Regions from separate parts of the Methylobacterium sp. Gmos3 genome, predicted to be linked through region 3. Evidence: predicted binding sites of a transcription regulator. Region 3 holds the regulator's gene; each other region holds the start of a gene.
What was found. Region 3 encodes LexA, which represses DNA repair genes until DNA is damaged. Its sites were predicted from a motif close to TGTTCNNNNTGTGTTCNG; they were not measured.

Region 1 (7,183 bases), 290 kb from region 3:
GAGCTGGGCCAGGAGGTCCGCGTCGTGCGCAACGACGCCCTCGACGTCGCCGGCATCCGGGCGCTGGCGCCGGAGGCCCTGGTGATCTCCCCCGGCCCCTGCACCCCGGCCGAGGCGGGGGTCTCGCTCCCGGCGATCCGGGACCTGTCGGGACACCTGCCGATCCTCGGCGTCTGCCTGGGGCACCAGGCCATCGGCGCGGCCTTCGGCGGCAGGGTCGAGCGGGCGCGGCGGCCCCTGCACGGGCAGGCGACGCCGGTCGCCCATGACGGCCAACGCCTCTTCGCCGGCCTGCCCGCGCCGATGCCGGTGGGGCGCTACCATTCCCTGGTGGTGACGCCCCAGCCCGGCATGGAGGCAAACCTCGCCGTCGATGCGCTCTCCGACGAGGGCGAGGTGATGGCCCTCTCCCATCGGCGGCACCCGACCTACGGCGTGCAGTTCCACCCGGAATCGGTGCTCACCGAGAACGGCCACGCCATCTTCGGCAACTTTCTCGATCTCGCCCGCGCGTGGCGGGAGGGCCGGCGCGATGCTGTGGCGTGACGGGCAGGTCCTCGCGGGCACGGAGGCGCCCCTCGACCATGCCGACCGGGGCCTGACGCTCGGTGACGGGCTGTTCGACACCGCGCTCGCCCTGAACGGCCGCGTCGCCTTCGAAGCCGAGCATGTCGCGCGGCTGGTCACCTCCGCCGAGGTGCTGGGCATCCCCGCCGATGCGGGGGCGATCCGGTCGGCCATGCGCGCCCTCGCCGGCCGGGGCGAGCGGCTCGCCCTCCGCACCACGCTGACGCGGGGCGCCGGCCCGCGGGGCCTGAAGCCGCCGGAGGACCCCCGGCCGACCCTGTTCGCCACCGCCGCCGCGAGCGGCCGGGCCATCGCCTTCGCGCCCCTGCGGCTGCGGCCGACCGCCATCGCCCGCAACGACACCTCCCCGGCCGCACGGCTGAAGACACTGGGCTACCTCGACGCCGTGATCGCGGCCGGCGAGGCGGCGCGGGACGGGTTCGACGAGGCGCTGTTCCACAATACGAAGGGGCTCATCGCCTGCGCCGGGACGGGCAACGTGTTCTGCGTGGCGGACGAGGGCACCCTCCTCACCCCACCCCTCACAGACGGCGTGCTGCCCGGCATCGTCCGCGCGCAAGTGCTGGCGTTGGCCCCGGCTCACGGCCTCGCCGTGGCGGAGCGCTCCCTGACGCCGGACGACGTGCGGCGGGCAAGGGCCGTGTTCGTCACGAACTCCCTGCGCCTCCTCGCCCCGGTGACGGCCCTGGGCGAGACCGCCTACGACAGTGCCGGCCACGCCGCCTTCGCCCTGCTGCGCGAGGCGCTTCGGGCGGCGGTGGCGGAATCCTGCGGTGTTACCCCGGAAGAGGTCGCGTGAGCGAAGGCAACGGTCGAAGAGTCCTTCGCTGGGGGTTGGCGGGGGCCTACGCCTTCATCGGCGTGGTGCATCTCGTCGCCACCGACGCGATGCTGCCGCTGATGCCCGACTGGGTGCCGGAGCCCCGCCTCGTCATCCAGGCGACGGGCCTGTGCGAACTCGCCGGGGCGCTGGGCCTGCAGATCCCGGCGACGCGCAAGGCGGCCGCCATCGGCCTCGCCCTCTACGCGGTCTGCGTCTACCCGGCGAACCTCAAGCACGCCTTCGAGCACATCCACATCGAGGGCATCCCGGATTCCTGGTGGTATCACGGCCCCCGGCTGGCCTTTCAGCCGGTCTTCGTCTGGGCCGCCCTCTGGGCCGGCGGGCTGATCGATTGGCCGTTCCGGCGGGGGCGCTGACGGCGCCCTCCTCTCCCCGCCTGCGGGGAGAGGCCCGTTTGCACCTCGTCGTGCAAACGGGAAGCGAGAGGCGAAGCCGAAGCGGCGGTGAGGGGGCTCGCAGGATGAGCCTCCTCCGGCCGACCCCCTCACCACCGGCTGCCGCCTCGCTTCGCCCCCGACAAGGGGGGCTCAGCCCTCTCCCCGCACGCGGGGCGAGGGGATGATCGCCCGTCGGCCGAATCCCATTCCAATCGCCTGTGGCCCCCGGCGCCTCGCGCCTTGACCCGCCATCGTTGCCGTTGTCTTTGAACGAACCGGGAACATCTGAGGCGTCAGCGATGCAGGCGGAGGTCGCCCTCCGGAAGATCATCCATATCGACATGGATGCGTTCTACGCCTCCGTGGAGCAGCGCGACGACCCGTCCCTGCGCGGCAAGCCGCTGGCGGTGGGCGGCTCGCGGGAGCGGGGCGTGGTGATGGCCGCGAGCTACGAGGCGCGGCCCTTCGGCGTGCGCTCGGCCATGCCGGCGGCGACCGCCCGGCGGCTCTGCCCGGACCTCGTCTTCGTGAAGCCGCGCTTCGAGGTCTACCGGCAGGTCTCGGAGGAGATCCGCGCCGTCTTCGCCCGCCACACCGAGGTGATCGAGCCGGTCGCCCTAGACGAAGCCTATCTCGACGTCACCGAGAACCTGCTGGGGCTGCCCACCGCCACGGCGGTGGCGAAGGCGATCCGCGCCGAGATCCTGGAGCGCACCGGCCTCGTGGCCTCGGCGGGGGTGTCGTACAACAAGTTCCTGGCCAAGGTCGCCTCGGACCACCGCAAGCCGAACGCCCTGTTCGTCATCACCCCGGCGATGGGGGCGGATTTCGTGGCGGAGCTGCCCATCGGGCGGTTCCACGGGGTCGGGCCGGTCACCGAGGCTAAGATGAAGCGCCTGGGCATCGAGACCGGCGCCGACCTGCGCGCCTGGGATCTCGACCGGCTCAAGGAGACGTTCGGCTCGGCCGGGAGCTATTACCACGCCGTTGCCCGCGGCATCGACGAGCGGCCGGTGCGGGCGCACCGCATCCGCAAGTCCATCGGCGCCGAGACCACCTTCACCGACGACACCGCCGCCTACGACGTGCTGGCTGAGCGCTTGGCGCCGATGGTCGACAAGGTCTGGCGCGGGGCCGAGGCGAAGGCCATGCGCGGGCGCACCGTCACCCTGAAGCTCAAGTTCTCGGATTTCACCCTCGTCACCCGCGCCCGCTCCCTGGCGGCGCCGGTCCCCGACCGGGAGAGCCTGGAGCGGATCGGCCTCGAATTGTTGCGCGGGCTGTTTCCCCTGCCCCGCACCGCCCGGCTGATCGGCGTTTCGCTGTCGGGCTTCACGCAGGAGGAGGCCGAGGCGCCGCAGCAGCTCGGCCTCGGGCTGTGAGGCCGGATCGGCCTACTTGTTCTTGCGCGGCCGGTGGTTCGGATCGACGCCGCCCTCGGGCGTCGTCTCGTTGTCGACATCGCCCTCGAAGGTGGAATCCAGCTCCAGCTCTTCCGGGTCCGCCCCGGCCATGCCCTTCGAGGTGCCGATCCCCGGGTTGCCCTTGAGGTCCGCGTCGGTGGGCGTGGTCGTCTTGGGTTGCTTGTTGGACATGCTGCCTCCTGATGAACGGGGGCAACGCCGATGTCCTGTGCGAGTCCCGCCCCTGCGGCGCTTCGCCCCCGATGGGGGCGAGCCCTTTGCCCGGAGGTCGGTGTGAGACCCAGGGGCTTTGCCCCTGGACCCCACCAAAGGGATGATCCCTTTGGAATCTCGGACCTAGGGCACCATGACCGTGGAGCCGGTGGTCTCGCGGCCGGCGAGGTCGCGATGGACGCCCTCGGCCTCGGCCAGGGGGCGCACCGCGTTCACGGCGATCTTCACCGCGCCGGAGCGCACGGCGTTGAACAGGTTGGCGGCGGCCTCTTCCAGCACCGGGCGCTGGCTGGAGAAGGTCGCGAGCGTCGGCCGCGTGACGTAGAGCGAGCCCTTGGCCGCGAGCAGGCCGAGGTCGAGCCCGGTGATCGGGCCGGAAGCCGAACCGAAGCTCGCCAGCAGGCCGGTGGGGGCGAGGCTGTCGAGCGAGCCCATCAGGGTCGCCTGGCCGACGCCGTCATAGACGACCGGCACGCCCTTGCCGCCGGTCAACTCGCGCACGCGCTTGGCCACGTCCTCGCTGCGGTAGAGGATGACGTGATCGCAGCCGTTCTGACGCGCGAGTTCCGCCTTCTCCTCGCTGCCGGCGGTGCCGATCACCGTGGCGCCGAGATGCTTGGCCCATTGGCAGGCGATGAGGCCGACGCCGCCCGCCGCCGCGTGCCACAGGATCGTGTCGCCGGGCTTCACCTTGTAGGTGCGGTGCAGGAGGTATTCGGCGGTGAGGCCCTTGAGCATCATCGCGGCGGCGGTCTGCGCGTCGATGCCCTCCGGCATCGGCACGGCGGCGGAGGCCGGGATCACCGGCTCCTCCGCGTAGCAGCCATCGGCCACCGAGCCGTAGGCGACCCGATCACCGACCTTGATCTGCGCCACGCCCTCGCCCACGGCGGTCACGGTGCCCGCGCCCTCCTTGCCAGGGGTGAAGGGCATGTGCGGGGACTTGTAGGCGCCCGTGCGGAAGTAGATGTCGATGAAGTTGACGCCGATCGCCTCCTGGCGGACGCGGATCTGGCCGGCGCCCGGCTCGGCGAGCGGCACGTCCTCCAGCTTCATCACCTCGGGGCCGCCGTACTCGTAGACCCGGATCGCCTTCGGCATCGTTCTCTCCCGTGTTGTCGTGTCCCGCCCCGCAGCGAGATAGACCCACGGGAGCGGGAGGCAATTTCTTTTGTTGGGCCGCCCCGGAAGGGGCGACCCGTCACAGACCCAGCATCAGCGACAGGTTCTGCACCGCCGCGCCGGAGGCGCCCTTGCCGAGGTTGTCCAGGCGCGCGACCAGAACCGCCTGCCCGTGCTCGGTCGAGCCGAAGACGCGCAGTTCCAGCCGGTCGGTGTCGTTCAGGTCCTCGGCCTCGATCTTCTCCCGGTGGGAGCCGTCGGCGCCGGGCACGACCTGCACCAGCGGATGGCCCCCGTACCAGTCGGACAGGGCCGCTTCGAGGTCGGTCGCCTGCGGGCGGCCCGGCAGGGTCTCGAGATGCAGCGGGATGCTCACCAGCATGCCCTGCCGGAAATTGCCCACGGACGGGACGAAGATCGGCCGCCGGGAGAGCCTGCTGTAGAGCTGCAATTCCGGCAGGTGCTTGTGGCCGAAGCCGAGCCCGTAGAGCTGGAACGGCGGGGCGCGGCCCGCCTCGAAATCCTCGATCATGCCCTTGCCGCCGCCGCTGTAGCCGCTGACCGCGTTGACGCTGATCGGGTGATCGGCCGGGATCAGCCCCGCCTCCACGAGGGGGCGCAACAGGGCGATGCCGCCGGTCGGGTAGCAGCCGGGATTGGCGACCCGCCGCGCCTGCGCGACCGCCTCCGCTTGCCCCGGCGCCAGTTCGGGGAAGCCGTAGGTCCAGCCCGGCGCGACCCGGTGGGCCGTGCTGGCGTCGAGGATCTTCGGGCCGCCCTCCGGCAGGCCGTCGGCGAGCGCCACCGTCTCCACGGCGGCGGCGTCCGGCAGGCAGAGGACCACGAGGTCGACCTGCGCCAGCAGGTCCCGCTTGGCCGCCGGGTCCTTGCGGTGCTCGGGGGCGATGCTGACGAGGCGCACGCGGCCTTCGCGCTCCAGGCGCTCGCGGATGCCGAGGCCGGTGGTGCCCGCCTCGCCATCGATGAACACGCTCGGCCGTGCCGTCTCGTCCATGCTCGCCATGATCGCCTCGCGCGCCGGAATCGGTCCGGCGTCTCGCCCGAGGCAGGTGGGGGGTGTCGGGGGCCGCTGTCAACGGGAAGGCCATCCCCAGCTTGCGGATCCGCCGCGGGAACATGGGCGCGGCCAAGGCTTTGATCGCCAAATCCTCTCAGGAGATGTCAGTCATGGCCGGAACCGCGAAGAAGACCGATCCCAAGCTGTGGGAGAAGGTCAAGAAAGAGGTCACGAAATCCGACAAGGGTGGCAAACCCGGCCAATGGTCGGCGCGCAAGGCGCAGATGGCGAGCGCCGAATACAAGAAGGAAGGCGGCGGTTACGCGGGCAAGAAGTCCAAGGACAATCACCTCCAGCAATGGACCGACGAGGAGTGGGACACCAAGTCGGGCAAGGAGAGCGGCAAGACCGGCGAGCGCTACCTGCCGAAGAAGGCCCGCGAAAAGCTGTCCGACAAGGAATACGCCGACTCGACCGCCAAGAAGCGGGCCGACACGAAGAAGGGCAAGCAGTTCTCGAAGCAGCCCAAGGCGGCGGCCGAGAAGTCGGCCAAGGCCCGTAATAAGGAGAGCGGCAAGTCGGATAACAAGTCGGACAAGAAGGGGCCGACCAAGGCCGAATTGATGAAGAAGGCCAAGGCCCAGGACATTTCGGGCCGCTCGAAGATGTCGAAGGCCGAGCTGGAGCGGGCCGTCCACGCCTGACGCCTCGGCGATCCGACGGACGGGGCGGGGGTCGTGGCGGCGAACGCCGCCTTCCCTCCGTCTCGTCAGTGAGAACGACGTGAAGCCATCCGGGGATGCGCCTCGCCCGCAGCGACGGCGTGCCTCACGGCCCGAAGCACGGCTCCAACGCCTTCCGCACCGAGGCCGCGTCGGTGACGGGGAAGGTCGCGATCACCGAGGCATCCCCGGCGCGGGGGCTCGATTGCGTCCAGACGATCCGCGCGTTCGCCTCCGCGAGGCCCGGCGCGATGCCGCGCAGGGGGTTCTCGGTGCGCTTCGGGCCGGCGACGGTCAGGGTGAAGCTGGTCGACGGATCGGCGGCCACCGCGCCGCTCGCGGGGGCGATCATGCTGCGCACGCCGTTCGCCCCCGCGACCCGGATCGCGGTCAGCGGCTTGCCCGTGCCGCCCGGTCCCTCGAAGGCGTCGAAGGCGAAGTGTGCCGACAGCTCCGCGAAGCGCGGGATCGTCAGCGTCGCCGAAAGCCCCGCATGAGCCGGATCGCAGGCGAGCCGCAGGGTGACGTGGCGCGACGCGCCGCCGATCGTCGCCTCGCCCACCAATCCCACCTCGTCCGCCAGGACGGGCGAGGACAGAAGAACGACGGCAAGGGCGGGGGCGACGATCCGCATGGGAGCCTGATCCGTTAACGCCGCATCGCGGCCGGGAAGGGTCGCTTTACCACGGCCACAGGAAAGGGGGGCTCGCCTCAGGGTTGATGTGCGTTGCAGCAACTCATTCAAAATCGATCGATCTTAGACAGCCACGCTTAGGTTCTCAGGCGTGGCCATGCGCATCAAGATCACCCTCGGCCTCATGCTCGTCGTGTATCTCATCGACGGCCGGGCCCCCGGTTTCCGCGAACTCCGCAAC
Region 2 (7,183 bases), on a different contig from region 3:
CAGGGACCATCGACGGCACGCGGCGGCGCTCCGTCGATGGCGCGGATCCGGGCCATGGCTCAGACCAGGGCGTTGCGAAGGGAGGAGAAGACCGCGTCGTAGGTCTCGGCGGCCTTGTCGAGGCGCTGCGGCAGGCCGGCGGCGCTGCGCTTGGCGAAGGCGCGGGCCAGTTGAAACTGGAACGCCTTGGCCTCGCTGCCGAGCCGGGTCGCGGCCTCGGCGGCGGCGGCGAAGTCGCCCGCGCCGGAGGCCGTCAGCCACGCGAGGTGGCTGCCGAGCATCTCGAAATTGGCGCCGAGCTGGCGCGTCGTGTTGAACGCGTATTTGTGGAACACCGAGAGCGGGCGCACCACCAATCCGTCGCCGGTCTCTGCCAGGGCGCCCGCGAAAGCCTTCACCGGGTTGCGCCGGGGTGCTCGCCGAAGGTTGTCCCGCAGAAGGCCGAGGGCGATGTGGGGCAGGCCCTCCGCCGGCACCGGATCGGCCACTCGCCGCACGAACTCGGCATAGGGGGGCAACGTCGTCTCGGCGAAGATGCCGTCGTAATCCTCGCCCGAGAGCGTGAAGCGGCCGGCATTGTGCAGGTAGTCGAGCCGGCGGCCCGCCTTGTCGATGGCGAGGATGCCGATCGTGGTCTTCGAATGTTCGCGGCCGTAGGTCGTGCCCGCCGTGTCGGGGAGGAAGATCGCGTCCACCTCCACCAGCACGACGTTGCCGCGCGCGGCCTGGATCAGGGCGTGGCCTTCGAGCCCGTCATAGACCGCGAGCTCATCGAGGCGCAGGCCGTACAGCGCCTCGATCTCGGCCATGGACGGCTTGAAGAAGGTGAACTGGTCGCCTTCGAAATCCTGCCTCACCGTGAAGCCGAGCATCGCCTCCGGCGCGAGCCCGCGATGATGCAGAAGCTCGATCCAGAGGTCGACGTAGCAGTTGGTCTCGGGCCAGGCCCGATCCTGCCCATGGAGCGGATGCGCCGCATAGGCGGGCGCCTCCGTCCCGTCTTCACGGATGGCGAGGCTGGCGGACACGTCGCTCAGCCCCAGAGCGTCGCGCGGACGTCCGCCGGCCAGCGGGCGAGGTCGAGCCCGTGGTGGCGCAGCAGCGCGAGGGTGATCCGCTCCAGCCCGAAACCGACGCAGGCCGTGTGCGCGACGCTGCCATCGGCCTGGGTGAGGCCCCAGGTCGTGCCGAAATGGTCCTGATGGTAGTTGAAGCTGAGGCAGGCGGTCGGCTTCTCGACGCTGTTGACCGGCACGTTCAGCTCGAACTTCAGGTTCTGGTTACGCTGGTTGTTGGCGAGCATCTTGCCGGCGCGGCCGAAGAACGGATCGTTGGCGAGGTCCACCGCCAGCGGCAGGCCGAGGCCGGCCATCATCTTGGTGCCCCGGTCGAGCCATTGCTCGCGGAAGGCCAGAACCTCGTCCGGGCTGCCCATGCGCACGTATTCGCGCATCCGGAACAGCTGCATCCGGGTCGGCTCCAGCGAGGGCTCGTGCCGGAAGCAGTAGGATTGCAGATCGAACAGCAGGCCGCCTTCCGGCAGCGGGCCACGGGCGGCGGCCGTCGGGTAGAGCGGGTAGCAGGCGGCCGGCGTCAGCACGATGTCGGTCGCGGCCTGCTTGTCGGTCCAGTCCTTGCCGGCCTCGACGCAGGCCAGCAGGCGGGCATGGTCCGCCTCGTTGCCGCAGAAGCTGTGAACGGTGCCCGCGAGATGCGGAAAGCCCTTCAGGTAGCCGCTGCGCTCGAAGGTCGCCCGGCTCATGCCCGGCGGGAAGCGCATCACCTCGGCGCCGTCCTCCGCGCCGAGGCGGGAGACGAGACGGTCCAGTGCCTCGACGACGGATTCGAACGCGCCGCTGCGGCCGTAGAGGCCATCGATACCGGTGCGGACGAGAAGGCCGGCATCGAACAGCCGGTCGAGGAAGGTCGGGGATTCCACGGTGGTGGAATCCTGCGGCACCTCGGTGGAGGTGTCGGCGTCGAGGGCGGGCAGGCTGTCCATCAGGCGCTCAGGAGCTGGCCGCCGCCCTTCTGCACGAGCAGGAGGTTGGCGGTGTTGGAAAGGATGCGGTCGTTGGCGATCATCAGCGGCGCCGACATCACGTCGCGCAGCGGGCGGCCGAGGCTGAACGGCGTGTCGTTGCGGTAGCCGGAGATCCCGACGATCCCGAGGGATCGCTGCACGATGTCGACCGCCATGCTGGAGGCGGTCGTCTTGACGTTGTTGAGGCTCACGGCGAACCCGATGGAGCTGAGCTCGTCCGGTTCGTGCTGGGCGCCCTCGTATTTGCGCAGGCCGGAGAGGACGGTGGCCTTCATCGATTGCAGGGCGCTGGCGGCCTCGGCGAGGCGCATGGCGCTCGGCGGCACGGTGCCGGGGCGGCGGCGGGCCTCGCCCTGGACGAAGCTGCGCGCCCGGTCCACGGCGTAGCTCGCGATGCCGAACCACACCGCGCTCCACAGGAGGTGCGAGGAGGCAAGCATCGATTGCGCCGCGATCTCGGCGAAGGGCTTGGGCAGGACCTGGACGATCGGCACGCCCTTGGCTTCCAGGCGGAAGCCCTCGCTGCAGGTGCCGCGCATCCCGAGCGTGTCCCAGGTCGAGGTCCGGTTCAGGCTCATCTGGTCGCGCATCAGGGCGACGAGGACCTGATCGGAGGTCGGAGCCTCCGGGTTGCGCCGGGCGGTGACGAGGATCACGTCAGCCTGCGCGCCGTAAGAGATGACGCTGGCATCCTTGCCGAGGTTGAACAGGTCGCCCTCGGCCTCGACGGCGCACAGGCTGTTGCGCAGGTCGCCGCCGATGCCGGCCTCGGTGGTCGAGGAGGCGATGAGCAGTTGCTCGTTGGCCACCTTGGCCATCAGGCCGCAATGCCAATCGCTGGTGAGCCCGTGGGTGACGAGGCTCGCGAGCTTGATGTGGTGCATGGCGAACACCATCGCGGAGGCGCTGCACGCCTGCCCGAGGGTGCAGCACACCTCGGCGATCTGCGCGAGGCCGGCGCCTTCGCCGCCATACTGGCTCGGCACCTGAAGCCCGAGCAGGCGCTCGGCCTTCAGGGCGGCCACGGCCTCGGCGGGGAAACGGCCCTCGCGGTCGACCGCATCGGCGTGCAGCGCGGCGACCTCTGCGACGCGCTTCGCCCGGCGAGTGAGGTCGCTCACGCGGCGGCCCCCATGGAGAGCTTGGAGACCGTCTCGCGGATGATGCGGATGGTCGAGAAGGAACGGCGGTTCAGGAGCGTATCGGGGAACTCGACCTCGAAGCGTTCCTCCAGGGCCAGCATCAGCTGAACGGAGCCGAAGGAATCGAGACCTTTCTCGAACAGGTCTTCGTCTTCGCCCAAACTGTCTACGATCCCGGACATGGCTTCGTTCTGCCGAAGGATGTCCCGAATGACTTCATCGGAGACCATTGCGCTGTCCTCTATTGGAGGTTGTACACATACGCCGCGCCGGTGGCTTGTCAAAGATAACGATGATCTATCGTAAATTTGAGCTTTTTGACGCGAACGCGTTAAGCTTTGATTTCGAGATAGACTGCTCTTCCGGGGCACACATTCGCAGACGATCACGAATGAATCGTTCCGAGATGCCGTTCGGATGATAGATTCTCATCCTTAGGGTTGTGGAAGGATGCGTCCCGGCGGGGCGTCCACAGCCATCCACACCAGTCCACAGGCCAAGCCGCTGGCATGGCATGAGATTCAGGAACGGTCACGGAGCCGGTTGAGTTTGTTCCCGTTATGTTCCTATCTCGGAGCATGACTGGACCCGATGACGATGGCACAGGCGCCGACGAGCCCCCCGAACCCGGCAAGCGCGAAAGACCGCTTGGCCCGGCTTCGGGCGGAGCTTTCCGCCGAGCCCTCCCGAGAGACCAGGATCATGCCCCTCGGGCATCCGGTGATCGACGCGCACCTGCCAGGCGGCGGGCTCGTCCTGGGGCCGCCTCACGAGATCGCTCCCGCCGAGCCCGGCGACGCCATCGCCGCCCTGGCCTTCGCCCTGGCCCTCTGTGCCCGCCGCCTCGCGGAGGTGCCGCGCGAGGCGATGATCGCCTCTTCCGGGCACCCCCTGCCCTACGGCCACGGCCTCGCCTCGCTGGGGCTCGATCCGGGGCGCCTCCTGCTGCTGGAAGCGGGGGGCGATGGGGAGGTGTTCCGCGCCCTGGAAGCCGCGCTCCACGCGAACTGCCTGTCCGCGCTCATCGGGCTGGTGGGCGAGGGAATGCCGCTGAAGGCGGGGCGGCGCCTGCAACTCGCCGCCGAGACCGGCGAGCCGCCCCTCCTCCTCGTCCTGCGCCAAGCCGGGACCGGGCTGCCCAACGGGGCAGCGACCCGCTGGCGCGTCGCCCCTGCTCCGGCCGGGGCCGACCGCTTCGGCGGCCTTCACGCCCCGCGCTGGCGGGTGCGCCTCGAACGGTGCCGCAACGGGCGCGGCGGATCCTGGCTGGTGGAGTGGGATAGTGCCGCGAATCGTCTGCATCTGCCTGAGCGACTGGCCGATGACGCGGCTTCAGCGGGCCGGGCTCGCCCCTGAGGAAGGACCGCACGCGGTCGCCGCCGTCGGGCCGGGGGGCCTGCGCCTCGTCGCCCTCGACACGCGGGCGCGTGCCCTCGGCTTGGCGGTCGGGGAGTTGCTGGGCCGGGTCCGCGCGCGGATCGGGGTGCCCCTGCGCGTCCACCCGGCCGACCCGGAGGCCGAGCGGGATGCCCTGCACCGCCTGTGCCGCTGGGCGATGCGCTACGCCCCCAGCGTCGCGCCCTTCGGCCCGGCCGAGGGGTGCCACGGATTCTTCATCGACATCGAGGGCGCGTCCCATCTCCATGGGGGCGAGGCGGCGCTGCTCGACGATCTTGCCGGGCGCCTCGCCCGGGCGCGGATCCCGGCGCGGATCGCGCTGGCCGACACGATGGGCGCGGCCTTCGCCGTGGCCCGAAACGGAACCGCACGGGTTCCCCTCTCCCCGCCTGCGGGGATTGTTGCGGAAGTCGCGACCAGCCCCCTCCGCTCTCCCTCCCCCCTCTGTGGGGGAGGGTACCCTGCGGAGCAGGGGGGGAGAGGGGAACCCCGCTTCAGGACAAGACGCGCCCGTGGTGAGGATCGGTGCTCGATCCTGCACCGTCGCTCCCCTCTCCCGACCCCCTTCGGGGGCCACCCTCCCTCGCAAAGGGGGGAGGGATTTCAGCCTGCGATTGCTTCTCTGCCGCATTCCGCAACGATCCCCACTCTGATCGTCCCTCCCGGCGAGCACGCCGCGCATATCGCCCCCCTCCCCGTCGAGGCGCTGCGCCTCGAAGCCGATATCGCCGCAGGGTTGCGGCGCCTCGGCCTGCGCCGGATCGCCGATGTCGAGTCCCTGCCCCGCGCCGGTCTCGCCCGGCGCTTCGGGCTGGCGCCGTTGCTGCGGCTCGATCAGGCCTATGGCCGCCGAGCCGAGCCCCTGGCGCCCCTCGACGAGGCCCGCACCTTCTCGGCCGCGCGCGGCTTCCTCGATCCGATCGGGCGGCAATCCGACGTGGTCGCCGCCGCCCGCTCGCTGATGGACGAGATCGCCACCCGGCTCGAACGGGCCGGGCTCGGCGCCTGCGCCCTGCGCCTCACCCTGCACCGGGTCGATGGGACCGTGCGCGCCCTCGATCTCGGCCTGTCGCGGCCGGAGCGCAGCCCGGAGCGCATCGCCGCGCTGATCGGGCTGCGGCTCGAACGGCTCGGCGCCGGCCTCGATGCCGGGTTCGGCTTCGAGACCGTGGACCTCGCCGTCACCTCCGCCGAACCCATGGTTGCGAAACAAGCCGCCCTCGGCGGCTCCGGCGCGGGTGAGCGGGTCGCGAACCTCGCCGATACCATCGCCCAGCGCATCGGCCGGCGGCTTCAGCGGCTCGCCCCGCGCGAGAGCCACGTGCCCGAACGAGCGGAAGGCATCGTCTCGTGGGTCACCCCGCCCCTGCCCTATCCGGCCATTCTCCCGGCCCGGCCGCTGGTGCTCTTCGCCCGCAGCGAGGCCGCGCAGGACGTCTTCGCCACGGCGCCGGACGGGCCGCCCCACCGCTTCCGCTGGCGCGCGCGGGAATACCGGGTCGCCCGCGCCGAGGGACCGGAGCGCATCGCCCCCGAATGGTGGCGCGAGCAGGCCGAGCCGCGCGACTATTACCGCATCGAGTGCGAGGCCGGTCGCCGCCTGTGGCTCTACCGGGACGGGCCGCATGGGCCGGAGCGCCCGGCCGCATGGTTCGTCCACGGGATGTTCCCGTGAGCGGCTATGTCGAACTCGGCGCCACCACCAACTTCTCCTTCCTGCGCGGCGCCTCGCACCCGCAGGAATACGTGGTCCAGGCGGCGGCTTACGGCCTCGCGGGGATCGGCATCGCCGACCGCAACACCGTCGCCGGGCTGGTACGGGGGCATTCGGCTGCATTGCAGATGGAGAAGGAGGGCACGCCGATCCCCTTCCTGCCGGGCGTGCGCCTCGTCACGGAAGACGGGTTCGAGGCCCTGACCTATCCGATGGACCGGGAGGCCTGGGGGCGCCTCTGCCGCCTGCTCACCGCCGGCAACCGGCGGGCGCGCAAGGGCGAGTGCCGCTTCTCCTTCACGGAGATGCTGGAGGCCGCCCAAGGCCAAGTCTTCATCGCCCTCCCGACGGGGCGCCGGCCGGAACCGCAGGCCGGCTTCCTCGCCCGCCTCGAAGCCCTGGCCGCCGCCGCGAGCGGCCGGGTCTGGCTCGGCGCCAGCCATCGCCGCCGGGGGGACGAGCGCCTGCGCCTGCGGCTCCTCGACGAGATCGGCCGCCGCACGGGAACGCCGATGGTCGCCGTGGCCGATGCCCTCTACCACCACCCGGACAGGCGCCCGTTGCAGGACGTGCTGACCTGCATCCGCGAGGGCTGCACCCTCGACGCGGCGGGCTATCGCCTGGAAGCCAATGCCGAGCGGCATCTGAAGCCCGAAGCCGAGATGGCGCGGCTGTTCCGCGACCATCCCGAGGCCCTGGCGCGTACCGCCGAGATCGCAGCCCATTGCGATTTCGAGCTGTCGCAACTCCACTACGAATACCCGGACGAGCCCGTGCCCCCCGGCCGTCAGGCTCAGGATTATCTGGAAGAGAAGACGTGGCACCGCGCCCGCTACTGGCGCTACCCGGACGGCATTCCGAACGGCGTCGAGGAGACGTTGAAGA
Region 3 (7,183 bases):
CTGCCCGAGGGCGAGGTGGCGCGGGCGTTCGACCGGCTGGACGGCGAGGGTCACGCCTCGCTGAACACGGTGATCCAGCAGCAATCGGCCTTCCTGCGGGATGCGGTGGGCTCACGGCTGCGCCAGTCGGGCTCGGGGAACGATGCCCTGGGCCAGGCGGCGCAGGCGGCGGGTCCGGCAACGCAGAGCGTGGACGGCGATCCCGGGCGGACGCTGTGGGCGCAGGCCTATGGCGGGTTCGGACGGCGGCAGGGCGACGGCAACGCCGGGGCGGTCGCGAGCTCGGCTGGCGGGATGCTGGCGGGCCTCGACGTGGCGCTGGGGGATGCGATCCAGGTGGGTGTTCTCGGCGGCCTCGACCGGTCGAGCGCCGACGTGACCTCGCGGGGCACCTCGGCGACCTTCGCCACCTACGATGTCGGCGTGTACGGCAGCGGCCAGTTCGGGGCGCTGGCGGTGCGCGGGGGCTTCGCCCAGAGCTGGCACGACGTGAGCGCCCGGCGCAGCGTGGTGATCCCGGGCTACACCGCCTCGGAGACGGCGCGCTACACGGTGGCGGGCTCGCAGGTCTTCGGCGAGGTGTCGACGGACGTGCGGGTGGGGGCGACGACGCTCCAGCCGTTCGCGGGCCTGTCGTATGTGAGCCTGGACGGACACCGGGTGACCGAGCGCGGCTCGGCGGACGCGGCGCTGTCGGGGACGGTGAGGGCCCAGGGCGTGGCCTACACGAGCGTGGGGGTGCGGGCGGCGACGCAGATCACCCTGGGCGACGTGGTGCTGACGCCGAGCGTGACGCTGGGCTGGCAGCACGCGTTCGGGGATCTGGCGCCGCGGGCGAGCCTCCGGTTTGCCGGTGGGAGCGTGTTCGGGGTGAGCGGCGTGCCGGTGGCGCAGGAGACGGCCCTGGTGGGGGCGGGCCTGTCCTACGACCTGTCCGAGGTGTCGGCGATCCGGGTGAACTACACCGGGCAGCTGGCTCCGAGGGCCACGCAGAGCGCCTTCACCGCGGAGTACTCGCACCGGTTCTGAGGACGTGAGGCCGGCGACGGAAGCTCGTCGCCGGTCTTTCCAGAGCGGTTCCCGGGGAACGCAGTCAGGCCGGGTCTCCCCTATTCGCAAGCGAAGCAGGGCAATGCAGGTATCCGTCCCATTTGGGCGGGGTCCGGTGTCCTGGCGTTCTTCTCTGCACTTGTGAGAGCGGTGATGCTGGCGGCGTGAAAACTGATCGACGAAGTCGAATCCCGGTCCGGATTCAGGGATACGCCAGCAGCTTCGGATTTGAAGTTCGCGTTGCATCTTGAATGGAAGACAATTCAAGATTGTATAGTTTCTCTGAATATCGGGATAAACCTGCGGCGGTATACCGATTTCGACGAAATTTCTGCAGCGGGGGGTTTCCATTACCCAGGCAATTGGGGAAATGCTCTTGTTATGCGGTCGGGCGAACCCTGTGAGGTGTCGATCCTTGGGTGCCGACCCACTGCAGGTCGCGAGCGGTCGCCAGTATTCCAAGGTGGAAGACGTTCGATATGATGGTTTGGACGATGAAGCGCGCAATGCGTGCGACGGCGCGGGGAATGGCTGTCGGGGTGAGCCTTTCAGCCGCGATCGGGGCTGGCCCGTCGCTGGCGGCTCCTGATGCGCCTGCGGCCGCGAAGGCCAATCAGGGCGCCGTTCCGAACCTCGGCGGGACCGGGGAGGCTGGCGATCCGCAGGTGACCACGGCCACCTATCAGGATTGGCTGGTGCGCTGCGTGACCCCGCCCAACGCGGCCAAGATCTGCGAAGCGACCCAGACGATCCAGGTGCAGGGGCAGAACGGTCAACCGGGAGGCCTGATCGCGATCATGGCCATCGGCCGCCTCGCGGCCGATGGCCCTCTCCGCGTGGCCGTCCAATTGCCGGCCGGGGTCTGGCTGCCCGCTGGTGCGAAGGTCCAGGCGGGAGAGAAAGCGAAGGCCGTTCCCCTCGAGTTCAAGCGGTGCGGCTCGGGCTGTTTCGCGGAGGTCGAGGCTGACAAGGATTTCGAGCTCGCCCTGCGGACCGCGACCGGAACCGGCACCCTGAGCTTCGAGGATGGCGCCCGCCGCACCGTGAACGTGCCTTTCTCCTTCCGGGGATTTTCGGCCGCCCTCGACGCAGCCATCAAGCCCCGCTGACGCCAGCGACGACGGGTTCGGCCCCCAGCCCGCTCGTTCCGTTCAGGGCCAGGACGCCCCCGATCCTGAGCCGAGAGGCGGGGGGCTGAAGACCGCGCGCCTCCTCCCGCTGCCGGATTGCGGCTTCTGGAAGCTCTCCATCCAGGTCCGGCGGGATGCTGGACTGACGTCCTTCACATCTGAGAACGAACCGATGGCCAACTCCGCAACCACCAATTCGCCCGCGTCTCAGGTGCCGCCGCTGTTCTACGGCAAGCCGGACGTGGTCCGATTCCCGGAGCATCGTACGCTCGGGGTTCGGCGCGAAGGGCATTTCGGCTTCGCGGCCGAAGCCGTTGCGATTCCCCTCACCGTGGCAGAATTCGCCGCGGCGGGGCGCGTCATGCCGATCGTCTTCGCCCAAGCCGAGGATGCTCTGCCCCTGGCCTTGAGCGGGCTGTCAGCGGGGCGCAACCTGCTCATCGACAAGGCGGGCGTGTGGCGTCCCGGCCTCTACATCCCGGCCTATCTGCGGCGCTATCCGTTCATCGCCGTGCAGGCGGGTGACGGGCCGGCGATGCTCGGCGTCGATACGACCAGTTCGCTGATCGTCCCGGAGGCCGATGGCGAGACGACGGACCGGCTGTTCGACGAGGCCGGCGCGCCGACGCCCCGGGCTCAGGCGGCGATGGCATTGAGCAAGGCCTATGCAGCCGAGTACGAAGCCACCCGCAGTTTCTCGGCCGCCTTGCTGGAACACCGCCTGCTGGTGCCCCGTTCGGCCGAACTGCGGCTGACGACATCCGCCGTCACGGCGACCGGTGAGATCCCCCCGGTGAGTTCCACGCTGACGGGCTTCCAGCTGGTCGATGAAGCGGCGTTCCGCGCCCTTCCGGCCGACGTGGTGGCCGAATTCCACGCTCGCGGTTGGTTGGGGGCGATCGTGCTCCACCTCGCCTCGCAACTCAGCTGGCAGACGCTCCTCGATGCGCAAGCCGAGGAACAGCCCCCGGCGGAGGCCACTGCCGCCTAAGACCAGGCGTCGCGCCGGTGCCGGTCCGGTGCGTGTGTCGTCGCTCCCTGGCGGCGGCGATGCGAACTTGGCGCGGCTTGCGCGGGGTCGAGCTCGTCGTCTCGGCCCCCATCGCCACCGCATTGGCCCAGGACGACGCGGAGGCGGCCCGCCAGCCATGGCGACGGGCGGCCGATCAAACTCCGGCCCGAGATGCCAAGGCTCGCGACCCTGATGGACACGGCCGAGCCCGCCGTGCTGGCCTGCCTGGGCGTCCCGGCCAAAGCCGGTGATCGTGGTGGCTCTCGGCGAGCGACACCACGCTAGTGGACACGACCCGCTCAAGCTCCTGCCGTGACCTATGAGAGCGGCTCGGACGGTCCGATAGCGTTCGGGTGAGCCGGCATCGCCCTACGAACCGACGCAAGGCCAAGCTTGTCTCTTGCGGAACACTTGCGGAACGCTTAACGTGTTCGCGATTTGTTTCCGTGCGACCGCCGCCACTTTGCGAGACCCGAACGATGCTCACGCGCAAGCAGCTGGACCTCCTGCGCTTCATCCAGCAGCGGATGCAGGAATGCGGCGTGCCGCCGTCCTTCGATGAGATGAAGGATGCCCTCGATCTGAAGTCGAAATCCGGCATTCACCGCCTCATCACCGCCCTGGAAGAGCGCGGCTTCCTGCGCCGCCTGCCGAACCGGGCGCGGGCCATCGAGGTGATTCGCCTGCCCGACGCTCTGGGGCGCGGGCCGGAGGCGGCCGAGGCGGCGGCGGCTGCGGCGCCCGAGCCCCGGCGCTTCACCCCGAGCGTCGTCGAGGGCGGGCTCGCCAAGCTGCCGCCGGCCGCGACGCCTCAGCCTCGGGCCTATGAGGAGTTCCGGGGCGTCGCGATCCCGGTCATGGGGCGCATCGCGGCGGGCACGCCCATCGCGGCGATCCAGAGCCAGAGCCACACCGTCACCATGTCGCCGGACTTCCTGGCCGGCGGCGAGCATTACGCTCTTGAGGTGCGCGGCGACTCGATGGTCGATGCCGGCATCCTCGATGGCGACCTCGTCGTCATCCGCAAGCAGGAAACCGCCAATACCGGCGACATCATCGTCGCCCTGATCGACGACGAGGAGGCGACCCTCAAGCGCCTGCGTCGGCGCGGCTCCTCCATCGCCCTCGAAGCGGCGAACCCGGCCTACGAGACCCGCGTCCTCGGCCCCGACCGGGTGCGGATCCAGGGTCGCCTCGTGAGCCTCGTCCGCCGCTACTGATCCGAAGGGGGCTCCGGCTCCCGGCCCGAACGCCATGGCGGCGCACGGCTCGCCGCGTGGGCATAGGTTGGAACCAGGGCGTCGCCGTCCAGCCTCACCGAGACGGCGCCCCCCTCCGCGAGGCGTCGCCGGTCGATGACCAGCGGCGCCGCGCAGTCCGGCGGTGCCCGCAGCGCGGTGACGATGAGGGCGGCGCGGGCGCAATCCTCCGGGAAGGCGCGCCTGTCCTTCACCAGGGCGACGGCCCGGCCATCCGGCAGGCGGGCGGTGCAGCCGAGACGGTCGCAGCGGCCCGGCGGGGGCGCGGCCAGGAGGTCGCCGGCCCGCCGGCCGTCGCCATCGGCCTTCAGCCATTGTTCCAGCACGAAGGCGGGCGGCTTGCCGAGCACCACGAGGCGCCCGTCGGCCCCGCGCAGGGCCGCGCCCGCGCCTTGGCGGTCGATGTAGAGATCCTGCCGGTGCGGCAGGGCCGCGAAGGCCAGGCCCGCCAGGGCCGGCAGCAGGGCGAGGCGGCGCAGGTTCGAGATGGGAAGCGTCGCGATGAGGAGCGCCGCCGCGAGCAGGAGCAGGGCTCCCGTGCCGAAGGCCGGCACCACGAGGACGGAGCGGCCGAACCCGGCGATCCATTCCGAGACGGCGAGCATCCCGGCCACCGCCTGCCCCATCACCCACCAGACCGGCCGGTCGAGGGCGAACGGATAGGTGAGCGTGCCGAGGACGGCGCAGGGCATCACCACCAGGGAAACGAGGGGCAGGGTCAGCGCGTTGCCGAGCACGCCGAAGGGCTGCACCGTCTGGAAATGGTAGGTCGCGAACGGGGCGGTCGCGACCTGGGCGACGAGGGTCGTGGCGAGGGTGCCGACGATGCCTCTGGCGACGAGGCCCAGGGTCCGCCCGAGGCGTCCCGCGCCGGGCGTGAGGAACAGCCGCCCATCGATGAGCCGGGCGCAGGCGACGAGGCCCGCCACTGCGCCGAAGGACATCTGGAAGCTGGGTCCGAGCAGGGCCTCGGGCTCCCGCGCGAGGCCGACGAGGGCGGCGAGGGCGAGATTGCGCATCGAGAGCGCCGGCCGGTCCACGAGGATCGCACCGAGCATGATCAGCGTCATCAGCAGGCTGCGCTCCGCGGCGATGTCCCAGCCGGAGAAGGCGCAATAGGCGGTGGCGCCCGCCATGGCCGCCCCCGCCGCGATCTTCTTGATCGGCCAGAACAGGGCGCAATGGGGCACGAGGGCGAGGACCGCCCGGATCAGCCAGAAGACGACCCCCGCCGCCAGCACCATGTGCAGGCCGGAGATCGAGACGACGTGGTAGATGCCGGCCGCGCGCAGGGCATCGTTGGCTTGCGGACCGATCAGCCCCCGCTTGCCGGTGACGAGCGCGGCGGCGACGGCGCCGGGCTGGCCGCCGAAGCTGCCGGCGATCCGGCGGGTCAGGGCGTTGCGGGCCTCGTCGAGGGCGGCGGCGAAGCGGAGCGAGGGAGGCAGGTCCGGCGTCGGCGCGACCGTGATCGGCCCGACCAGGGAGCCCACCGCGCCGATCCCCTGGAAGTAGGCGTCGCGGGCGAAATCGTAGCCCCCCGGCCGGGCCGCCTCCGGTGGGGGCAGGAGCCGCGCCGTGGCGCTCACGGTGTCGCCCGGCCTGAGCGGCGGCGCCTTGCGGAACGACACCCGCACCCGGCGCGGGCGCGCCTCGGGCGGCAGGGCGCCGAAGCTCTCGACGCGCACGATGAGCCGCGCGCCCTCCTCGCGCTCGTCCAAGCCCTCAATCACCCCGGTGAGCGGCGCGACCATGGTCCGCGTGAGGATCGGCGCGGCCACGCTCTCGACCCGCCATGCGGCAGCGGCGAAGCCGAGGCAGGCGAACCCGAGGGCGAGCGCCAGGGCCATCGCCCCGGGCCGCGCTCCGAGCCGGGCGGCGAGGAGGAGGCAGGCCGCCCCGGCCAGGAGAGGCGCGGGCAGAAAGGGCCGCCCATCGGCGGCGGCGAAGAAGACGAGGATGCCGATGCCGAACGCGACGGCGAGCCAGGGAAACAGCCGCCGCTGCCCGGCCTCGAGGGCGAGGGCGTGCAGGAAGCGCCCGCGCAGGGCGCCGAGCGCAAGGTCGGGGATGCGGAGGCGAGTGGTCGCCCCCGCCGCCATCCCCGCCCCGATCCGCTGCATCCATTCCGCCCGCGACTCGCGCCCACGATGCCGCAGGCGCCCGCCCGTTGCTTAGCGCGCGCGGTGGGCCGGGCGACAGTCTCGGGGTGGGATTGGGGTGATCTCACCCCCAGGCACTTGACCCGGCGGGCGGAGCAATGCCCTGTCGCCGTCAGCGGAACGCGCCGACGCGACGACGGGCAGGGATCGAACTTGCGTCGCCGCGCTTTCCACCGCAATCCGGTCCCGGCCGCCGCCGGCCGCCCCCGCCAGTCCGAAAACCAAAGATGTCGTCTCCCGTCGTCACGCGCTTCGCCCCCTCGCCCACCGGCTTCCTCCATATCGGCGGGGCGCGCACAGCCCTGTTCAACTGGCTCTATGCCCGCCACCACGGCGGGCGGATGCTGCTGCGCATCGAGGATACCGACCGGGAACGCTCCACCAAGGCGGCCATCGACGCGATCCTCGAAGGGCTGAGGTGGCTCGGCCTGGAGTGGGACGGCGACGTCGTGTTCCAGTTCGCCCGCGCCGAGCGCCATCGGCAGGTGGTGGACGGGCTGCTCGCCGCCGGCCGCGCCTATCGCTGCTACGCCTCGCAGGACGAGCTGACCCAGATGCGCGAGCAGGCCC
Region 4 (7,183 bases), on a different contig from region 3:
TCATCCGACGCTCCATGCGACGGTGCATCATCCGGCGCTCCATGCGACGGTGCATCATCCGGCGCTCCATCTGCACCGTCGTGGTCATCGCCTCGGGGGCTGCGATGGCGGTCGGCGAGGCGGGGACGGCAAGGGCGGGGGTCGCCAGCGCCGCGCCGAACAGGGACGCGAAGGCGGCGGCGGTCAGGGTCAGTTTCCTCACGAGGGAGACTCCAATTCTTCCGTTTGCCGGGATGACACCCGGTTTGTCCTCCCGCTGGGGGAGGTTCGGGGAGCTTTCTCGTGCCCGCGAGGGCACGGCGGACCGTTGCCGGTCCGCCGTGAGTAACGGTCAAGTCAGAGATTCGTTTCCTCGAAGGCTGCGACCCATTCGGCGCAGATGCCGGACCGCACGATATCGGCGCGGGTGAACTCCACCACCGGGATCGGCATCATCCGGCTCTTCACGAGGTGGATCACCGTGCGCAGGCCCGAGGTCTCCCGCAGGTCGGTCTGCGACACGTCGCCGTTGATGATGACCTGGCAATCGTCGCCGATGCGGGTCAGGAACATCTTGATCTCGCTGGTGGTGGTGTTCTGCGCCTCGTCGAGGATCACGAGGCAGTTCTTGAAGGTGCGTCCGCGCATCACCTCGAAGGGGACGATCTCGATGTCCCCGGCCTTGAGCGCGATCTCGAAGGCGCCGGCGCCCATCCGCTCCTTCATCGCCTCAGTGAGCGGGGCGACCCAGGGGGCGATCTTCTCTTCAAGGGTTCCGGGGAAGAAGCCGAGCGACCGGCCGGAGGGCACGTTCGGCCGCGTGATCACGACCTTGGCGATGCGGCGCTGGCGGAGCTGGTCGGCGGCGCGGGTTCCGGCGATGAAGGTCTTGCCGGTGCCGGCGGGGCCGAGGACGATCACTTGAGGGGAGCGGCCGAGGGCTTCGAGATACTCGGCCTGTCGGTCTGTGAGGGGTTGGATCGGGCTGAGGTGCCGTTCCTCGTCGAAGCGTGTGCGGTGGAGGCGGGTCGTTCGGTCTTCAACCAATTCAAGGCGTGCGCGGCGTCTCTTCATGGGTCAACACTCCAACGGGGCTGGCCTATCTGGACGTGTACCTGAACCGACGTAATCTACGTACTCCTGCTACTTTCAAGCATAGCGATGAGCCAATTCTTGTCACTCATCGAAGTTCCGGGGCATCGAAGGTTGCCTGTGGAGAGTAAACCATTTCACCCCCGGAACGGAGCCGGCGAAGCAACCGACACACCAAAATCGGCCGCGCGCCAGATTTGTTCGCCGGGTGTGACTCACGGGTGACGGTTTTGGGCCGGGGGCGCAGAAAGGCGAATCAGGCGGTTCGCCGTGTCCCGGCGGACACGCTCAGGCGGGCTGGATGAAGCTGTCGAGGACCATCTTCCGCCCCGCCTTGTCGAAATCGACGGTGAGCTTGTTGCCGTCGATCGCCGCGACCTCGCCGGGGCCGAACTTGGTGTGGAACACCCGCTGGCCGGTGCTGTAGGCCGACGGGGTGCCCGTCGACTTGGCGATCAGCTCGCCCTCGATCTGCCGGGGACCCGACGAGGCCGTGCCCCGCCGGCCGGGCGAGGCGCCGAAGCCGCGCCCGCCGGTATTGGCATTCGTGCGCTCCTGCGCCCGCTGCCAGCCCGGCGTGCCGTAGCTCGATCCGAAGGGCTGTGGGTTGCGGTCGAAGCGCGAAGCGCCGGCCGAATAATGGGCGGGGGCGTCCACCACATCCACCGAGGCGGCGGGCAATTCGTCGATGAAGCGCGAGGGAATGGTCGAGGACCACAGCCCGTGGATGCGCCGGTTCACCGCGAAGGAGAGCTTCGCGCGCTTGCGGGCGCGGGTGAGGCCGACATGGGCGAGGCGGCGCTCTTCCTCGAGGCCGGCGCGGCCGCTTTCGTCCAGCGCCCGCTGGTTCGGGAACAGCCCGTCCTCCCAGCCGGGGAGGAACACCGTGTCGAATTCTAGGCCTTTGGCGGCATGGAGCGTCATCAGCGAGACCCTGTCGGCGCCCTCGGCCTCGGAGGCCTCCATCACCAGGGAGACGTGTTCGAGGAAGGCCGCCATGTCGGGGAACTCCTCCATGGAGCGGACGAATTCCTTCAGGTTCTCCAGCCGGCCTGCGGCGTCGGCGGAGCGCTCCTTCTGCCACATCTCGGTGTAGCCGGATTCCTCCAGGATCGTCTGCGCGACCTCGCTGTGCGGCTGGCTCTCCACGAGGCGCGCCCAGCGGGAAAAGCTTTCGGTCAGCGCCCGCAGGGTCTGGCGGACCTTGGGCTTGAGCTCGTCGGTCTCGCACAGGCGGCGGGCGGCGGTGAGCAGCGGCACCCGCTCGGCGCGGCCGTAGCCGTGCAATTGCTGCAAGGTGGCGTCGCCGAGGCCGCGCTTGGGCGTGTTGACGATCCGCTCGAAGGCGAGATCATCGCTGCCGTTCATGGTGACGCGTAGGTAGGCGAGCGCGTCGCGGATCTCGGCCCGCTCGTAGAAGCGCGGGCCGCCGATCACCCGGTAGGGCAGGCCGAGTTGCACGAACCGGTCCTCGATCTCGCGCATCTGCGCCGAGATGCGCACCAGCACCGCGATCTCCGAGAGCGGGTGCTTCTTCACCTGAAGCGACTCGATGGCCTCGGCGAGCAGGCGCGCTTCTTCCTCCGAATCCCAGGCGCCCGTCACCGTCACCGGCTCGCCGGGCTCGTCCTCGGTGCGCAGCGTCTTGCCGAGGCGGCTCTCGTTCTTGGCGATGAGGCCCGAGGCGGCGGCGAGGATGTGGCCCGTCGAACGGTAGTTGCGCTCCAGCCGGACCACGGTGGCGCCGGGGAAGTCGTGCTCGAAGCGCAGGATGTTGTCGACCTCGGCGCCGCGCCAGCCATAGATCGACTGGTCGTCGTCGCCGACGCAGGCCACGTTCTTGCGCTTCTGCGCCAGCAGGCGCAGCCACAGGTACTGGGCGACGTTGGTGTCTTGGTACTCGTCGACGAGGATGTACTTGAAGCGCTCCTGGTAGTTTTCGAGGACGTCCGGGTTCTCGCGCCAGAGCTTGAGGCACAGCAGCAGCAGGTCGCCGAAATCCACCGCGTTGAGGGTCGCGAGGCGGGCCTGATAGGCCGCATAGAGCGCGCCGCCCTTGCCGAAGGCGAAGGAGGTCGCCTCGCCAGGCGGCACCTGTTCCGGCGAGAGGCCGCGGTTCTTCCAGCCGTCGATCGTGTGGGCCAGGGACCGGGCGGGCCAGCGCTTCTCGTCGATGTTCTGGTCGGCCAGCACCTGCTTCATCAGGCGCAGCTGGTCGTCGGTGCCGAGGATGGTGAAGTCCGATTTCAGCCCGACCAGTTCGGCGTGACGGCGCAGGATCTTGGTGCCGATGGCGTGGAACGTGCCGAGCCAGGGCATGCCCTCGCCCGCCGGGCCGATCAGCGTGCCGATCCGCGACTTCATCTCGCGGGCGGCCTTGTTGGTGAAGGTCACGGCCAGGATGTCGAACGGCCGGGCGCGGCCGGTGGAGATCAGGTGGGCGATGCGCGTGGTCAGCACCCGCGTCTTGCCCGTGCCCGCGCCCGCGAGCACGAGGATCGGCCCCTCCGTCGTCTCGACGGCGAGGCGCTGTTCGGGGTTCAACCCATCCAGATAGGAATCCGAATCCCGCCTCAGGGAGCCGAGGGCGCGGGCGGTGATCGAAGCGGAGGGGCCGTCCGCGGTGGGCAGGGCATTCGGGCGGTTCGACATCGCCCCTCACTGGACCAAATCGCGAACGGCGTCGAGGCCGGAACCCCGTCGCCGGCCACCGCTTGACCTGTCAGACGCCCCGAAAACAGACACCGCAAGGTCACGCCATGCGCCGGATCACCGCCCTCGTCGCCCTGTCCATGCCCCTCGCCCTCGCCGCCGCGCCGGCCATGGCGCAGGTGCAGCAGAACAATCCCAACGCCGCCAACGAATCCATGTCGCGGATGAGCACCCAGCGGTCGCAGGAGATCGGCGCCAGCCCGTCGTCCAACAGCGGTGCGACGATGAACCAGCCGCGCAGCGCCCCGACCCCGCCGCCCGTCCCGTCGCCCATCCCCAGGGCTGGCGGCGCCACGGGCCGCTGAGGGCTCGCGCGAGCCCGCCCCCTTCATGCTATAGGCGCGGGCGGGCGGCCCACGGGGGCACGCGGCGAGGTCTGGAACGGGAACGGTGCGTGATCTGCTGACCGCGCTGGCAGGCGCGATCGTCCTCGTCCTGATCGCGGCGCTCGCCATTCCGCCCTTTATCGACTGGACGGCCCACCGGGCCTTCATCGACCGCACCCTGTCGCAATCGCTCGGCGTGCCCGTGCAGAGCCAGGGCACGGTCGAGGTGCGGCTGCTGCCCTCGCCGCGCCTGCGCGTCGACCGGCTGGTCATCGGCGGCCGGGACGGCGTGGCGCTCGATGCGCGCTTCGTGAAGGCCGAGATCGCGCTGGCCCCCCTCCTCAAGGGCGAGGCGCGCTTCACCGAGACGCGGATCGGCCGGGCCGAGATCCGGTTGCCGGTGGGCGAGGGCGAATCGATCCGCCTGCCGCGCGGCCTGCTCGACGGGCTGCGGGCGAAGGATCTCGCCATCGAGAACCTTCAGATCCAGCAATTCCTCGTCACCACGGCGGTGCTCTCCACCGGCCGGACGGACCAGTTCACCGCCGACGACGTGCGGGTGCAGGCGCCCGCGCTCATCGGCCCCTGGCGCGTCGAGGCGACGAGCGGCGGCGTGCCGTTCCGCGCCGTGAGCGGGACGCCCGATCCCGAGGGCCGCCTGCCGGTGAAGATCTCCGGCGGCGGCGACGCCTTTCCGCTGTTCGAGGTGGATGCGAGGTTCGGCCTCGCCCCCGACGAGGCCGACGCGGAGGCGAGCCTCGTGCGCGCCGAGGGCAACGCGCGCCTCGTCGTCGGTCCGCCGAGCCAGGCGGCGGGGGCGTACCTGCCGTTCACCCTCGCCGGAACCTTCAAGTCGCGCGGCACGCAGGTGCGGTTCGATCAGGCGAGCCTGGATGTCGATCCCGGCGGCAAGTCCTTACGCCTCGAAGGCAGCGGCCGGCTCGACCTGCACCAGTGGCGGGCCTCCCTCGCGCTCAAGGCGCGCCGGCTCGATCTCGATGCCTTCCTCACCTCCACCGAGGGTGGGGCGCTGCTGGCGCGCGGCATCCCGCGCGGCGGCTGGGATCTGCCGGTGATGCTCGATTTCGACCTCGCCATGGACAGCGCCGCCTTCGGGGGCGCCGAATGGAGCGACATCGCGATGGCCGGGACGGCGGAACGGGGCGGCGGGCTGCTGCTCCGGCGCCTTGCGGCCACCGCCCCCGGCGAGGCGCGGATCACCGCCAGCGGCGAGATCGAAGGGTCGCCGCTGCAACTCACCGGGCCGGTCTCGCTGCTGGCCAAGCAATCGGACGGGCTCGGGCGTCTGCTGCGCCGCCTCGGCGCCGAGGGGCCGTGGCTGGGCCTCCTCGACGGGCGACCCATCGACCTCTCGGCCGATGTCGCCGCCTCTCCCTCGGACTTCTCCCTGCGCAACCTGCGCGCCGGGTTCGGCACCGCCCGCCTCAGCGGCAATGCCCGCTACGTCGCCCCCGAGAGCGGGGGGCGCGGCCGGTTCGAGGCGCAGCTGCTGGCGAGCGGGCTCGACATCTCCGCCCTGCCGCCCTCCGGCACGGCGCTCTCCGCCCTCCAGACCATGGACCTGAGCCTGACCTTGCAGGCCAGGGACGTGCGCTTCGGCGCGGTCGGCTCCGGCGCGGGCACCATCGCCGCGCGGATCCAGTCCGACGGAAACCGCATCGTGGTCGACAGCCTCGACGTGACGGACTTGGCGGGCGCCAGCGCCAAGCTCTCCGGCTCGATCGCGGCGGACGGCACCGGCCGCATCGCCGGCAAGCTCCAGGCGCCCGCCGCCGCGCCGCTCATCGGGCTGCTCGAACGGGTGTGGTCGGACGAGCTTCAGGCGATCCCCGCCTTCCTGCGCACGGCGCCCCTCGACCTCGCCGTCATCCTCGACCGGGACGCGCCGGAAAGCGGTGTCCTGCGTGTACAGGCCAAGGGCAAGGCGGGCGGCGGCACCCTCGACCTCGCGATCCGCAGCCGCGATGGGCGGTTCGTCGCCGGAAACGGCACGCTCGCCACGCCCCGCGCGGGCGCATGGTTCGGCCGCACCGACATTCCCGGATTGCAGCAGCCGGCGGAACTGCACCTCACCGCCGAGCCGCGCGGTCCGGCCGCCGAACTGCGCCTTCCGAAGGAGCCGCAGGGCACGGGCTTCTCCGTCACCCTCGCCGGCACCGTGGCGGGCGTGAATCTCGCCACCGATCAGCCGATCCTGCTGCCCGCGAAGGGGGCGGCGCCGGAGGGCGGGCGGATCACCCTGCGCGGCGCCGACATCGCGCCGTTCCTGACGCTGGCCGGCGCGGCGCGGCTCGATCCGGGCCCATGGCCCGCCGACCTCACGGCGACCCTGTCGGCGGAGGGGGGCGATCCGCAGGCCGCGATCGCCGGAACGGTCGCGGGCGCGTCCGTCGAGGGCACCCTCATCCGCGCCGGAGACGGTGCCTTGCGCGGCAGCACCCGCCTCGCGCGGCTGTCGCTGCCCCGCCTCGCGGCCGCTTTGCTCATGCCGCAGGAGGGCGGGCGGGCCGCCCCGCTGCCGCCCCGGCCGCAGGGCAGCCTCGACCTCAGCGTCGGAAGCCTCGATCTGGGGCGGGGGCTCGTGGCCTCCGACGCGGCCTTCACCCTCGGCATCGAGCCGGACAGCCTCACCCTCGGCGGGCTGACGGCGCGGCTGGCGGACGGGCGCCTGTCCGGCACCGCGACCCTGGCGCGCCGGGGCGATAGCCTCGCCGTGACGGGGGAGGGGAGCGCGGAAGACCTGTCCCTCGCCGGTCTCTCCGGCGGGCGGGCGCTCACCGGGCGCCTCACCGCCGGGCTGCGCTTCGCGGCGAGCGCGGAGACGCTGCCGGCGCTCGCGGCCAACCTCGCCGGGAGCGGGCGCCTGACGCTGAAGAACCTCGCCATTGCGGGCCTGGATCCCACCGCCCCCGGCCGTGCCCTCGCGGTCGCCACCGAGATGGAGGATCCGCTCCGCGAGGGGCGGCTCGGCGCATTGGTCTCGCAGGAACTCGCCAAGGCGGGAGCGCAGTCTCCGGCGCCGGTCTCGGCGCCCGCCACCATCGTCGGCGGCG

Region 1: dinB (DNA polymerase IV) is a predicted target of LexA. The motif match lies at 2,076-2,093, and genes of this name have one in related genera.
Region 2: ACS5Q7_RS03695 (ImuA family protein) is a predicted target of LexA. The motif match lies at 3,737-3,754, and genes of this name have one in related genera.
Region 4: ACS5Q7_RS13195 (ATP-dependent helicase) is a predicted target of LexA. The motif match lies at 3,734-3,751, and genes of this name have one in related genera.

Annotation. Positions count from the first base shown of each region.
Region 1 covers NZ_JBWJYL010000001.1:609,711-616,893, reverse strand. The annotation lists gene ACS5Q7_RS02975 (anthranilate synthase component II) at 1-546, shown strand, start outside; gene ACS5Q7_RS02970 (aminotransferase class IV) at 533-1,387, shown strand; gene ACS5Q7_RS02965 (DoxX family protein) at 1,384-1,788, shown strand; gene dinB (DNA polymerase IV) at 2,109-3,191, shown strand; gene ACS5Q7_RS02955 (hypothetical protein) at 3,204-3,404, opposite strand; gene ACS5Q7_RS02950 (quinone oxidoreductase family protein) at 3,570-4,547, opposite strand; gene argC (N-acetyl-gamma-glutamyl-phosphate reductase) at 4,648-5,583, opposite strand; gene ACS5Q7_RS02940 (hypothetical protein) at 5,757-6,290, shown strand; gene ACS5Q7_RS02935 (hypothetical protein) at 6,415-6,942, opposite strand; gene ACS5Q7_RS02930 (hypothetical protein) at 7,094-7,183, shown strand, end outside.
Region 2 covers NZ_JBWJYL010000002.1:54,173-61,355, forward strand. The annotation lists gene ACS5Q7_RS03670 (glycosyl hydrolase 2 galactose-binding domain-containing protein) at 1-56, opposite strand, end outside; gene ACS5Q7_RS03675 (DUF1839 family protein) at 60-1,028, opposite strand; gene ACS5Q7_RS03680 (amino acid--[acyl-carrier-protein] ligase) at 1,034-2,002, opposite strand; gene ACS5Q7_RS03685 (acyl-CoA dehydrogenase family protein) at 2,002-3,165, opposite strand; gene ACS5Q7_RS03690 (acyl carrier protein) at 3,162-3,416, opposite strand; gene ACS5Q7_RS03695 (ImuA family protein) at 3,889-4,542, shown strand; gene ACS5Q7_RS03700 (DUF6504 family protein) at 4,508-6,259, shown strand; gene ACS5Q7_RS03705 (error-prone DNA polymerase) at 6,232-7,183, shown strand, end outside.
Region 3 covers NZ_JBWJYL010000001.1:323,153-330,335, reverse strand. The annotation lists gene ACS5Q7_RS01660 (autotransporter-associated beta strand repeat-containing protein) at 1-1,029, shown strand, start outside; gene ACS5Q7_RS01655 (invasion associated locus B family protein) at 1,470-2,159, shown strand; gene ACS5Q7_RS01650 (SapC family protein) at 2,353-3,171, shown strand; partial or broken gene ACS5Q7_RS01645 (IS256 family transposase) at 3,267-3,429, shown strand; gene lexA (transcriptional repressor LexA) at 3,672-4,412, shown strand; gene ACS5Q7_RS01635 (ComEC/Rec2 family competence protein) at 4,406-6,574, opposite strand; gene gltX (glutamate--tRNA ligase) at 6,841-7,183, shown strand, end outside.
Region 4 covers NZ_JBWJYL010000006.1:10,916-18,098, reverse strand. The annotation lists gene ACS5Q7_RS13205 (hypothetical protein) at 1-202, opposite strand, end outside; gene ACS5Q7_RS13200 (PhoH family protein) at 337-1,053, opposite strand; gene ACS5Q7_RS13195 (ATP-dependent helicase) at 1,360-3,723, opposite strand; gene ACS5Q7_RS13190 (hypothetical protein) at 3,831-4,088, shown strand; gene ACS5Q7_RS13185 (AsmA family protein) at 4,174-7,183, shown strand, end outside.